DNA from 4 places in the Bacillus mesophilum genome. Region 1 is predicted to be linked to each of the others. Evidence: riboswitches for the same ligand, from Rfam matches in the RefSeq annotation. Region 1 holds a riboswitch; each other region holds the start of a gene.

Evidence for each region. Region 1 has a riboswitch for S-adenosylmethionine ahead of F7732_RS20330 (methionine ABC transporter ATP-binding protein). Riboswitches for the same ligand answer to the same signal wherever they lie in the genome.
Region 2: another riboswitch for S-adenosylmethionine. It lies ahead of F7732_RS13485 (cyclase family protein); the one in region 1 lies ahead of F7732_RS20330 (methionine ABC transporter ATP-binding protein).
Region 3: another riboswitch for S-adenosylmethionine. It lies ahead of metK (methionine adenosyltransferase); the one in region 1 lies ahead of F7732_RS20330 (methionine ABC transporter ATP-binding protein).
Region 4: another riboswitch for S-adenosylmethionine. It lies ahead of F7732_RS12400 (O-acetylhomoserine aminocarboxypropyltransferase/cysteine synthase family protein); the one in region 1 lies ahead of F7732_RS20330 (methionine ABC transporter ATP-binding protein).

The regions. Positions count from the first base shown of each region.
Region 1 covers NZ_WBOT01000010.1:33,519-36,652, forward strand. Annotated here, with positions in the region: gene F7732_RS20315 (hypothetical protein) at 1-216, shown strand, start outside; gene F7732_RS20320 (hypothetical protein) at 398-967, opposite strand; gene F7732_RS20325 (hypothetical protein) at 1,100-1,291, shown strand; SAM riboswitch class I at 1,447-1,544, shown strand; SAM riboswitch class I at 1,617-1,722, shown strand; gene F7732_RS20330 (methionine ABC transporter ATP-binding protein) at 1,849-2,880, shown strand; gene F7732_RS20335 (methionine ABC transporter permease) at 2,870-3,134, shown strand, end outside.
Region 2 covers NZ_WBOT01000004.1:59,636-62,769, forward strand. Annotated here, with positions in the region: gene F7732_RS13475 (iron ABC transporter ATP-binding protein) at 1-494, shown strand, start outside; gene F7732_RS13480 (dihydropteridine reductase) at 544-1,266, shown strand; SAM riboswitch class I at 1,337-1,434, shown strand; gene F7732_RS13485 (cyclase family protein) at 1,521-2,273, shown strand; gene F7732_RS13490 (YehS family protein) at 2,492-2,983, shown strand.
Region 3 covers NZ_WBOT01000013.1:3,013-6,146, forward strand. Annotated here, with positions in the region: gene pckA (phosphoenolpyruvate carboxykinase (ATP)) at 1-982, opposite strand, end outside; gene F7732_RS21420 (thiol-disulfide oxidoreductase DCC family protein) at 1,199-1,573, shown strand; SAM riboswitch class I at 1,672-1,787, shown strand; gene metK (methionine adenosyltransferase) at 2,033-3,134, shown strand, end outside.
Region 4 covers NZ_WBOT01000003.1:571,013-574,146, forward strand. Annotated here, with positions in the region: gene F7732_RS12390 (MFS transporter) at 1-730, shown strand, start outside; gene F7732_RS12395 (SCP2 sterol-binding domain-containing protein) at 898-1,218, shown strand; SAM riboswitch class I at 1,284-1,384, shown strand; gene F7732_RS12400 (O-acetylhomoserine aminocarboxypropyltransferase/cysteine synthase family protein) at 1,505-2,821, shown strand; SAM riboswitch class I at 2,954-3,059, shown strand.

The DNA.
Region 1 (3,134 bases):
AAGCTTGCTGAACTTACGTATGCAAAGAAACAGGTGGTTATTCAAAAAGCACGGTCAGGTACAACAAATAATAAAAGAATTATTACCGAAGGCGGGGCAATATATATTCCAAAAGAACTGCAGCTGCTGCTCAATGTTGATTGTGAGCATGAATATTGTCTATTCATTGATGCAATAAATGAAACATTTATATTGCGAGTTCTTGATGCTGACTAATTCGGCTAAGCTCCAGCAGCTTTAATAATAAAAAAGCAAAACGGTTCTTTATCAAAAAAAACGCACTCATTCAATATCTCCATTACGAGATTGAATAGTGCTGAACTTAATATGTAAGCTGATTTTCGCTGCAATTACTGCTGTCTTTCACCCAATTTTTATTGAGGATAAAAAAAGGGGCTTAACAAATTCTCTTTCCGATCAATTTTGACAATGATATACAAAAGTTTGTCCATTCCTTAGGATAAGAATCGTTACCTTTCATTTTGTATATCTTCCCTTTCGTTATAAGCTTTACATCCCAATAAGTATCTTCCAGCCTCAAACCATCGTCTTCATAAAATTCTAACCAGTTCCATATCCGATAACGATACATTTGCCTTTTGAACGAAGCAAGATTACCTGCTCTTTTAGGAAGCCTTTTGGTATTAGAATGTCTGCTTAAATGCCACTCAAAATAATGAAAATGATGTTGGACAAAATCTATATTTATTTTATACCAAGGACCCGGATGGCCGCCTAAAGAAACGCGCAATCGAATGGGGTCTTTATTAGGATCAATCATAATAGAACCGTCTTGGACTTTGAACAAATCTTTCTTACGAGTAATTATTGCTTCAACGTCAGCTATTTGTACGGTTTCTCCTCCATCACCTTTTTCATTCTTTTCATTTATCTCATCACATAATGCAGGCATTGTTATGGGACCTTTATTGTCTATGATATCTAATATTGTATCGAACATACTCAAAACTCTCCCCCCAAAGCACTCCTTGGTAAATAACTTAATACTATCTTACCTTTTTTTTCTTATGATAAAACCAAAACCTCTTATGGATATTTTACGCATTTGTTAGAAAAGCTAACACTGGGAGGTGTTACAATGGATAACAAAAACTTCGGGAATAATAAGCTGCCGTCGTTCACGAAGCTGGATGATCGGATAATTGCTAAGCATTCTTCAAGTCCATCTCTAGTCATTCGCATGAATCTAGACGAAGAAAACTCCACAGAAAAAAATCCTTATTTTAATGGTTCAAATGAAAAGGAAATTAAAGAATATTTCGAGGAATAAGAAATAGAATAAAAGGGATCGTATTGTGATATCCGGAAAGTTTATCACTTGCTATTTCATAATAAAAATTATATTATTTCAAAAAACGTTTGACATCTATGATTTAATGCGTTAAATTAATAATCAAGTTTTAACAAAACAAAATACGAACACACTTCTTATCAAGAGAGGTTGAGGGACTGGCCCTATGACACCTCGGCAGCGGAATCTAATTCTGTGCCAACTCCAGCAAGCACGGCTTGAAAGATAAGAAGAGGTCATGACGTTTATTATTTATTGCCCTCTTCTTATTTTAGAAGAGGGTTTTTATTTTAACTAAATAACATTCTTATCTAGAGAGGCGGAGGGACTGGCCCTATGACACCTCGGCAGCGGCTTCCATATGAAGTTTGTGCCAAATCCAGCAAGCTGAAGAGCTTGAAAGATAAGGAGAACGAATTGCAGTATTTTTTTGCAGGTCTCCTTCTTTCTTTCAAGAAGGAGACTTTTTTATTGTAAAGGAGTTAAGGCGCTTGCGCTTCTCTTAAGAAACACAACTGGAAATGGAGATGAAAAGTTTGATTGAATTTCAGCAGCTCAGAAAGGTATACGAAAGTGGCGGACAGCAGGTTGCTGCGCTTAACGGTATCGACCTAAAAATCAATAAAGGAGAAATATTTGGGGTGATCGGTTTTAGCGGTGCAGGTAAAAGCTCGCTCATTCGCTGTGTGAACCTGCTTGAACGTCCGACATCTGGTCATGTCATTGTAGATGGACACGACCTTACTTCCCTATCTGTCAAAGAGGTCAGAAAAGTTAAAAAGAATATCGGGATGATTTTTCAGCATTTTAATCTATTAAACTCTAAAACTGTTTTTGCCAATGTCGCAATGCCGCTTACATTAGTGAATACACCTAAGGAACAGATCAAGAAACGTGTTGAAGAGCTGCTAGAGTTTGTGGGTCTAGCTGACAAAGCAGATAATTACCCTGACCAGCTCTCTGGAGGACAGAAACAGCGAATTGGTATTGCGAGAGCCTTAGCAACCCAGCCTTCCATATTGCTTTGTGACGAAGCAACATCTGCATTGGACCCGCAGACAACAAGCTCTATTTTGCAGCTTTTGAAAAAAATAAATAAAGAATACAACATTACTATTTTAATCATTACCCATGAAATGTCTGTTATTAGAGAAATATGTGATCGGGTTGCCGTCATTGAAGCCGGAAAAATTATTGAGGAAGGAACTGTTTTTGACGTCTTCTCTTCTCCAACAACATCAACAGCAAGAAATTTCGTCAGCACGGTCATGAATGACCAGCTTCCTGAATCGATCAAGGAACTGATTCAGCAGCACGCCGGCATGCAAAAAATCTTCCGCATTAACTTTGTCGGAAACAAAGCTGGACAGCCGCTATTATCGGAAATTTCCAAGAAGTTTGATATTCATATTAATGTCCTTTTTGGCAATATTACAGAATTGCAGGGAACTCCGTTTGGCAACTTAATTGTAGAGTTCCAAGGTGACGAAAAAGAAATTGCCCGCACCTTAACTTATATCCAAGAAAAGGATATCAGCATTAAGGAGGTGAATGAACATGCTAGCTAATACAGATCAAATTATCGAAGCTCTGATTGAAACGATTCAAATGGTCACTTTTTCTCTTTTGTTTTCGACCCTGCTTGGACTGCCGCTTGGAATCTTGCTGGTTGTCACGAGAAAAGGTCATCTGCTTCAAAACTTGCCTGTCTTTAATATTTTAAATGGAATCATTAATATTTTCCGTTCAGTACCATTCATTATTTTATTGGTTGCGCTCATTCCTGTCACAAGACTGATTGTTGGCACATCCATTGGAACAG
Region 2 (3,134 bases), on a different contig from region 1:
TGACGAGGCTAACGGTTAGACAGCTGGCCGGGTTTGGACGCTTTCCTTATTCAAAGGGAAGATTAACGAGAGAAGATGAAGAGATTATCTCTAAGTATATCGATTTCTTAGACTTAACGGATCTGGAAGACAGATATTTAGATGAGCTTTCAGGCGGCCAAAGACAAAGAGCATATGTCGCAATGGTGCTTTGCCAGGAAACTGAATATGTGCTTCTGGATGAGCCTTTAAACAATCTTGATGTTGCCCGATCTGTTCAAATGATGGAATATTTGCGGCATGTTGCGAATGAATTTGGCAGAACCATTTTGACTGTTATGCATGATATCAATTTCGCTGCTAAATATTCTGATCGGATTTGTGCAATGAAAGAAGGACAAATTGCGGCTTTTGGCACTGTAGAAGAGGTTATGGATCCAAAACTTTTAACAGATATTTTTGAAACGAAAATTGAAATTATTGAAGGTCCTTATGGGCCGATAGCTGTTTATTAGATTATTAAATTATTAGATGAAAATGGAACACACAATGAGGAGGATCACCATGCAAATATATTGGGTGAAAATTAACAAGATTATTGAAGAAACACCTGAGGTGAGAACGTACCTGCTTGCCTGTCCGCAAGATTTTACATGGGAAGAAGGTTCTCACACCCACTTCGCATTAGAAGGTTTTAATGCAGGAGATAAACCCAACCGCAGTTTGATTCGCCATATGTCCATCTCCACTTTACCTCATGAAAATGCGATTGGAATCACAACACGCATTAGAGAGCAATGCTCTGAATTCAAAACGATACTAAAAAACCTTACAGTTGGCGATGAAGTTGCCATCTTTAAGACCCACTCAAATGTTCCGCTGAAAAGAGAAGGGAAAAATATTTATCTGCTGTCATCAGGTGTCGGCCTGGCAACCTTTAGACCGCTCTTACTTGATTTCTTAAACAGAGCTGACAATGTTAATCAAATTCATTCCTTAAACATCGATTCATCAAAGCAGTTCTTGTTCACAGATGTTTTTGCATCTGCACCAGATAAAAAGGTTACATCACAGTTCGTTGATAACCGTGAAGAATACTACGAAGAAGTGAAAAATCTGGCTGCAGACAAAGATGGTCTCTACTATGTTGTCGGCAGTGACGAATTCCTTGTGCAGAATATCAAAGTGCTTCTGGAGCAAGGCATTAAGGCTGAACAGATCATGCTTGATAAGCATGAACAGCAGCTGGCTGAGTTTCTGCCGCTTCACTTGTCAAATGAAAGATAAATACTTTTGTATTGACAGGTGAGTATATTAACTATATGGTAAATACAATAACTTAATATTTAGAAAATTTTTCTTATCCAGAGAGGTGGAGGGACTGGCCCTGTAAAGCCTCGGCAGCGAACTTTTAAGTTTGTGCCAATTCCAGTAGCGTGTGCTAGAAGATAAGAAGAGCGGCAGCAGTTTATGTTTATTTATCCCTCTTCTTATTTGTGAAGAGGGTTTTTTATTTTATAAAGATTGGTGAGGTGCTGGTAATGTCAACTGTAAAAAATGCGAATGATTTATTGCAGGCTATTGAGGTACTGAAAGGGAAGGAATGGGTCGATCTCACACATACATTTGGACCAGATTCTCCTCATTTCGCTGCATTTGAAGATGCAGAAATTCAAACACTTTTTACACATGATGATGGCTTTTTTGCACAGCGTTTTAATTTTCCTGGACAGTATGGTACCCATATTGATGCTCCTATTCATTTTGTTCGCAATAAGCGTTACTTAGAGGAACTCGGCCTAAAGGAATTGGTTCTGCCTTTGGTTGTCATTGATCAATCAAAGGAAGCGGAAGAAAATAATGATTTTATTCTAGGTGTTGAAGATATTCTAAAATTTGAAGAGGAGCATGGAACCATCGAAGCAGGCTCCTTTGTCGCATTGCGTACGGATTGGAGTCTTCGCTGGCCGAACAAGACTGCTTTTGAGAATAAGGATACAGAGGGAAATAGCCACACTCCAGGCTGGGGGATCGAGGCTTTAAAATTCTTATTTGAAGAAAGAAATATAAAGGCTGTTGGACATGAAACATTTGATACGGATGCAGCGATCGATGTTCGTAAAAATGGATCTCTAATTGGAGAATACTATGTACTGGAACAGGATACCTATCAGGTTGAATTATTAACCAATCTCAATAAATTGCCGGCCAAAGGTGCTGTTATCTTCAATATTTGTGCAAAGCCCGAAAAGGCTACAGGTTTTCCAGTTCGTTCTTTTGCTTTGCTGCCTTAAAAAAGAAAAGAGCCTCTCCATATGGAGGGCTCTTTCATTTTTGGAGAGATAATTGGTTATGATAAGAATATTAGCAAACCTTGAAAGAGGTTTAACGGAAACTTTATGAATTGAACGAAGATCAAATGATTTTATGTTAAAATGAGTAATGCCTTTTAGAAGGTATTCCACAAGTTTTTTTAAGCAGAACCGTACAAGTTATAGGAGGAAGTAGAATGATCGATAATAATGATCTATTAATCCGTTTAAGATATGCGTTAGAAATCAAAAATAGCCAAATGGCAGAGATTTTTAAACTCGGTGGCCACGAGGTTACCGTTCCAGAGGTAGTGAGGATTCTCAAGAAAGAAGACGAAGAAGAAGAGACAGACAGAATTAAGCTAACAAACAGCATGCTGAATTCATTCTTAAATGGCTTCATTATTTATAAAAGAGGGAAGCAAGAGCCAAAACCAGGCCAAGAAACTACTCCCGAACCACCCATCAAAAATAACTCAAGCGTGAATAACATCCTTTTAAAGAAGGTTAAAATCGCCTTGTCTCTCACAACAGAAGACATGATTGAAATATTCAAATATGCCGGCTTAAACGTATCAAAAGGTGAACTTGGTGCATTTTTAAGAAAAGAAGGTCATAAAAACTATAAAGTTTGTATGGACCATTTCGCGAGGAACTTTTTGAAAGGGCTAGCGATTAAGTATAGAGGTTAGGCGGTATTATAATGCTGCGAAAAAACAGCATCTACATAATTTGTAGGTGTTTTTTCGTGTTTTAAACACTGTACATACAGCAGAAACTCTACTTCCCTTAGAACCGTGGAACAATTCGTGAAACAAGATTTTTCGGGGCGTCACAGTGACC
Region 3 (3,134 bases), on a different contig from region 1:
TAATTGCCTGCAATTGATAGGCAGCTCTAGTATTCTCTGTCAGCGTGTTATCATCATAATCAGCTATTCTGGTTTCATGGTCCAGAGCAACATTTTCAAGAACTGCTCCAAAACGGATGGCATTGAAAATCTGCGGCTCTTTTTCAGCTGCAAGATTAATGCATTTTGCATAGCAGCCGCCTTCAATATTAAACACGCCATTCGGTGACCAGCCGTGCTCATCATCTCCAATTAAACGGCGGTTATTATCAGCTGATAAGGTTGTTTTCCCAGTTCCGGATAATCCAAAAAATAAGGCAACATCGCCTTCTCTTCCGACATTGGCTGAGCAATGCATCGGGAGGATTCCGTTTTCAGGAAGTATATAATTCATAACCGAAAAAATTGATTTTTTCATTTCTCCAGCATATTCTGTTCCGCCAATCAGCACCGTGCGCCGTTCAAATGAAATAATAATAAAAGTTTCGGATCCTGTGCCGTCAATTTTAGGATCTGCTTTAAAGTTTGGAGCTGAAATAACAGTAAATTCAGACTTATGACCCGGCAGCTCATCAGCGGCTGGTCGGATAAAGAGCTGATGTGCAAACAAATTATGCCATGCGTATTCATTGATTACTTGAATGGGAAGGCGATGTTTTGCATCTGCACCTGCATATCCTTTAAAGGCAAAAACTTCATCTTGATTTTTTAAATAAGTCAGGACTTTGTCATATAAACGGGAAAATGCTTCTTCAGAAATCGGCTGGTTTACAGGGCCCCAATCAATTTTATCAATCGTTGAAGCTTCTTCAACAATATACTTATCTTTAGGGGAACGTCCTGTATATGTTCCAGTAGTGGCACGAACTGCGCCGGTAGAGGTTAACACACCTTCGCCCCTTTTTAATACTTTTTCAACAAGCTGCGGGACAGAAAGCTGAGTTTGAGTATGCTCGGAATTTAATAGTTGTGATAATCCGTTCGACAGGCTAACAGAGTTCATCTGATGAATACCTTCCTTTTTTTAGAATTAGTAGTACAAAGTATGAAAGTGATTACATCTCTCAAATAGTATAACACATTTATATGAATAGTCTATACTATTTGTGTGTGTTATGAAAAAAGAATTAAATAAATGTGCAACCCTCCCTGAATGTTTTTTTACATACTTATAATGGTAATGTTAAAATAGAGAAAACAGAGAAATGAGCTGATCAAAATGAAAATGACCGTTTTATATGATGGAACTTGTTCATTATGCAAGGAGTCGAGACGTCTTTTCGAAAAGCTCGATTGGCTGGATAAAATAAAATGGGTTTCTCTGCAGGAATATGAAAAAACAAATGGGGAAACAGGGTTCAATCAAAAAGAATTGCGCAAAGAAATCCATCTGATTACAGGCAGTGGAAAAGTTTTAAAGGGGTTCTATGCCGTAAGATTGATTATGCTACAATGCCCGCCTGCTTTTGTGCCCGGTCTATTGATGTACCTCCCGCTCATGCCCCTTATTGGGAAGCCCATTTATATGATGGTTGCTAAAAATAGACATAAATTCTTCAGACGAAAATGTGATGATGGAAGCTGTGCTTTGTAATAAATCCGATTGGTTTAATAAGGAATTAGAATTAGTTTAGAAAAATAAATTGACATCCTTTAGACTTGTGCGCTAATATTTACAGTTGAACGGATACTCTCTTATCCCGAGCTGGTGGAGGGACAGGCCCTATGAAACCCAGCAACCTGCTTATTTTTTAAATAAGGCAAAGGTGCTAACCTGAAGCAAGGATCTAGTCCTTGAACGATAAGAGTGAAAGGCGCGAATTGATTTGCTTTCAACCTTTTCACTTGTGGGAAGGTTTTTTATTTTGCAGTCAGACGCTTTTTTATGGCGGCAGAATCAAGCGGATTTAACTTTCTGTACCCGCTGATTTTCGACCAATTATAATAAAATCGCCATGTTTATTTCATACTACTAAGGGAATGAGTTCCGTATCAATTTAAGATTCATTGTCATACAATAATCTTGCCAATTTGAAGTTAGGGAGGAACCCAGATGTCAACAAAACGCCGTTTGTTTACTTCTGAATCAGTAACTGAAGGTCATCCGGATAAAATTTGTGACCAGATTTCTGATGCTATTTTAGATGCTATTCTTTCAAAGGATGCAAATGCACGTGTTGCTGCAGAAACGTCTGTAACAACAGGGCTTGTATTAGTTGCTGGAGAAATTACAACTTCTACATATGTAGATATTCCAAAGATTGTTCGTGAAACAGTTAAAGAAATTGGCTATACACGTGCGAAATATGGATTTGATGCTGAAACATGTTCTGTTTTAACATCAATTGATGAGCAGTCAGCAGATATTGCTATGGGTGTTGATCAGGCTCTTGAAGCCCGTGAAGGCCAGATGAGCGATGAAGAAATTGAAGCAATTGGAGCAGGAGACCAAGGTTTAATGTTCGGATTTGCTTGTAATGAAACAAAGGAGCTTATGCCGCTTCCGATTTCATTGGCTCATAAATTATCACGCCGCTTAACAGAAGTTCGCAAAGAGGAAATCCTTCCTTACTTGCGCCCTGATGGTAAAACACAGGTAACAGTTGAGTATGACGAAAATAACAAACCAGTTCGCATTGATACAATTGTTATTTCTACTCAGCACCACCCTGAAGTGACATTAGAGCAAATTCAGCGTAATTTAAAAGAATATGTCATTAACCCTGTTGTACCAAGTGAGTTAATTGACGAAAACACTAAATATTTCATTAATCCTACTGGCCGTTTCGTAATCGGCGGACCTCAAGGGGACGCTGGCTTAACCGGACGTAAGATTATTGTTGATACGTACGGCGGCTATGCACGCCATGGCGGCGGCGCATTCTCTGGCAAGGATCCAACTAAAGTGGACCGTTCTGCCGCTTATGCTGCTCGTTATGTTGCTAAGAACCTTGTAGCAGCTGGATTAGCTGATAAAGTTGAAGTTCAGCTTGCATACGCAATTGGTGTAGCACAGCCTGTATCCATTTCTGTAGACACCTTTGGAACTGGCAAGGTATCTGAGGATGTTCTTGTTGATGTTGTACGAAACAACTTTGACTTGCGCCCAGCAGGCATTATTAATATGCTTGATCTGCGCCGTCCAATCTACAAGC
Region 4 (3,134 bases), on a different contig from region 1:
TACGCTGATGCTCGGCGGTGTTATTTTTCTCATAGGAATCTTCCCAATTATAAAGTTCCAGGAAAGCCGGAAGGTAACGAATTCCATTGATAAATCTAAGTCTGATTCTGCAAAGGCTGCCTTGTTGGCAAGAAAAGACAGTTTGAAGATTGTCGTTCTGTTTGCAGTAGCGCAATTAATTATTGGTGTCGGCGCAGGATTAGTTATACCTTATTTAAATCTATATTTTTCTGATCGTTTTGCCGCTTCAAACTCAGCAGTCGGGATGATCATCTCACTTGGGCAGGCAATGACTGCAGTAGCCATGATTATCGGACCTAAAGTAGTTCAGAAATTTGGTGAAGTGAAAGCGGTCGTTATTTTGCAGCTATCGTCACTGCCATTTCTGCTTTTAACCGCTTATACAGAACAGCTTTGGCTTGCAGCGATTGGGTTTCTTTTCCGGCAGGCATTAATGAATGCGGGAAATCCTATACAAATGTCACTGATGATGTCAAAAGTTGACGATTCAATGAAAGGATTTGCCAGCTCTGTGAACCAGATGGTCTTTAATTTAGGATGGGCAGTAATGGGACCTGTATCAACGGGTATTGTGATGATGTATGGTTCTTATTGGGGGTACGCTGCAGTTTTCACGATTACGGCTATCTTATATTTAATAGGTTCACTTTATTTCCTCATTGTCTTTAAACGCTATAATCCTAAAAAAATCGCACAAATGACAGCATAGCCTGCTTTCAACTGACATATTTCTCAGGAAATAATCCTAGACAATACCGTAATAGAAGCGGTCGTTGTCTTTTTTTTGGTTAATTTGTTGAAAAAAATATGCAGGATAAAGAATCAGTTCCACGGAATAAAGCTTATATAGACTATAGAATTTTGAGGTGTACTCTAATGGAACAGCTGGCTAAATCCTTTATACAAGAATTAGAGCAAAAACAGCATGTCTTTCAAGTATTGCAGAATCGCAGGCTGACGGTGCATTTTCATAGCGAGGCTGAACACCTATATTTACGGATTGAAGACGGGAGGGCTGACGTTATTTCTCCTATAGAATGTGAGATGGAGATTTATGGCCCTAAAACAACTTTGACTCATCTTTTTCAGAAAAAAATAAAGCTGCGCCAACTGATGAAAGAGCAGCCAATCCAAATAAAAGGCCCTTTTCGCAGTATTCTTTTATTAGAAACAATTTTATATCTTGGAAAAAATTAATGGTTTTTTTGTTGACTGGTTTTTTCCTATATGTTAAAATTTCAAACAAATATGAAAATTGAATATTCTTATCAAGAGAGGTGGAGGGACTGGCCCTACGAAACCCGGCAACCGGTTAATTACACGGTGCTAATTCCAGCAGAGCAGATGCTCTGAAAGATAAGAAGAGTTGTGAATTCCAGACCCTCTTCTTCTTGAAGAGGGTCTTTCGCTGTTACGATAATCGTATGGAGCGAATGCAGCATGATGATACTCAAGCGAAAACCAATTAAAAGGAGAGATCGACATGACTGAAAGGAAAAAAAATTATCGTTTTGAAACATTGGGTATTCATGGAGGATTAGCGCCAGATCCAGTAACCGGTGCTCGGGCAGTTCCAATTTATCAAAATAATGCTTATCAATTCAAAAGTACTGACCATGCTGCAAACCTTTTTGGACTAAAGGAACCAGGTTATATTTATACACGGATACATAATCCGACTGTAAGTGTGTTCGAGGAAAGAGTAGCACTGCTTGAAGGTGGCATTGGCGCACTGGCTGTTTCAAGTGGTCAGGCTGCGATTACTTTATCCATACTAAATATTGCTGGTGCCGGAGACGAAATTGTCGCCGCATCTAACTTATATGGAGGCACCTATAATTTGTTCGCAGTAACCTTGCCTAAATATGGGATAAATGTAAAGTTTGTTGATCCGCAAGATCCAGAAGCTTTCAGAGAGGCAATTACGAATAAAACAAAAGCGATATTTGCAGAAACAATTGGTAACCCCAGCTTAAAAGTGCTGGATATTGAAGCAGTAGCTGCTATTGCTCATGAAAATGGCATACCGCTAATTATTGATAATACATTTCCTACTCCTTATCTGTGCAGGCCAATTGAATTTGGGGCCGATATCGTGATCCACTCTGCCACCAAATGGCTTCTTGGCAACGGAACAACAATGGGAGGCATTATTGTAGATGGCGGCAAGTTTGACTGGAATTCACCGAAATTCCCAGGCTTTACTGAACCGGATCCAAGCTATCATAACTTAGTTTACAGTGAGGCGCTTGGTGAGGCTGCGTATATTACAAAAGCACGTGTTCAGCTGCTGCGTGATCTTGGTCCTGCTTTAAGTCCGCAAAATGCATTCCAATTCGCTTTAGGAATTGAAACTTTACATGTGCGCATGAAGGAGCATGTGGCAAATACAAAGAAAATTATCAGCTATCTCAAGAGCCATCCTGCTATTAATTGGCTCTTATACCCTGGAGATGAAGATCATGCTGACAAGGCTTTAGCAGATAAATATCTTCCAAAAGGTGCAGGGGCCGTTGTTGTTTTTGGCATTAAAGGAGGAAGAGAAGCTGGTGCTGCTTTAATCAATAATCTTAATCTTTGGGCACATGTTGCCAATGTAGGGGATGCAAAAAGCTTAATTATCCATCCTGCAAGCACAACTCATCAGCAGCTGGATGATGAGGCTTTAAAAATTGCGGGAGTTCCTGAAGATTTAATCCGAATATCTGTCGGAATTGAAAATGCAGAAGATTTAATTGAGGATTTAGAACAGGCAATTGAGACCGCAACAGGAATCACAGCACTTGCCGCTAAAGCTTAAACAAAGTGTTACCAGAGGAAGTATAAAATATCTTGGGATTCACTTTTTTAGTTGACACCCTTATCATGACCGTGATACGATAGCATTCGTAATTTATAAATGAATGTAAGTGAATTGAATATAGATGTTTAGCTCTTATCAAGAGAGGTGGAGGGAAGTGCCCTATGAAGCCCGGCAACCGTCATGAAAATGAAATGGTGCCAATTCACTCAAAGCTTATGGCTTTGATAGATGAGAGAAAGGACTTATTTTTAATGCCTTTCTGCTCATAACAGGAAGGCATTTTTATTTTATTTTTTTACTAGTTTTCAAG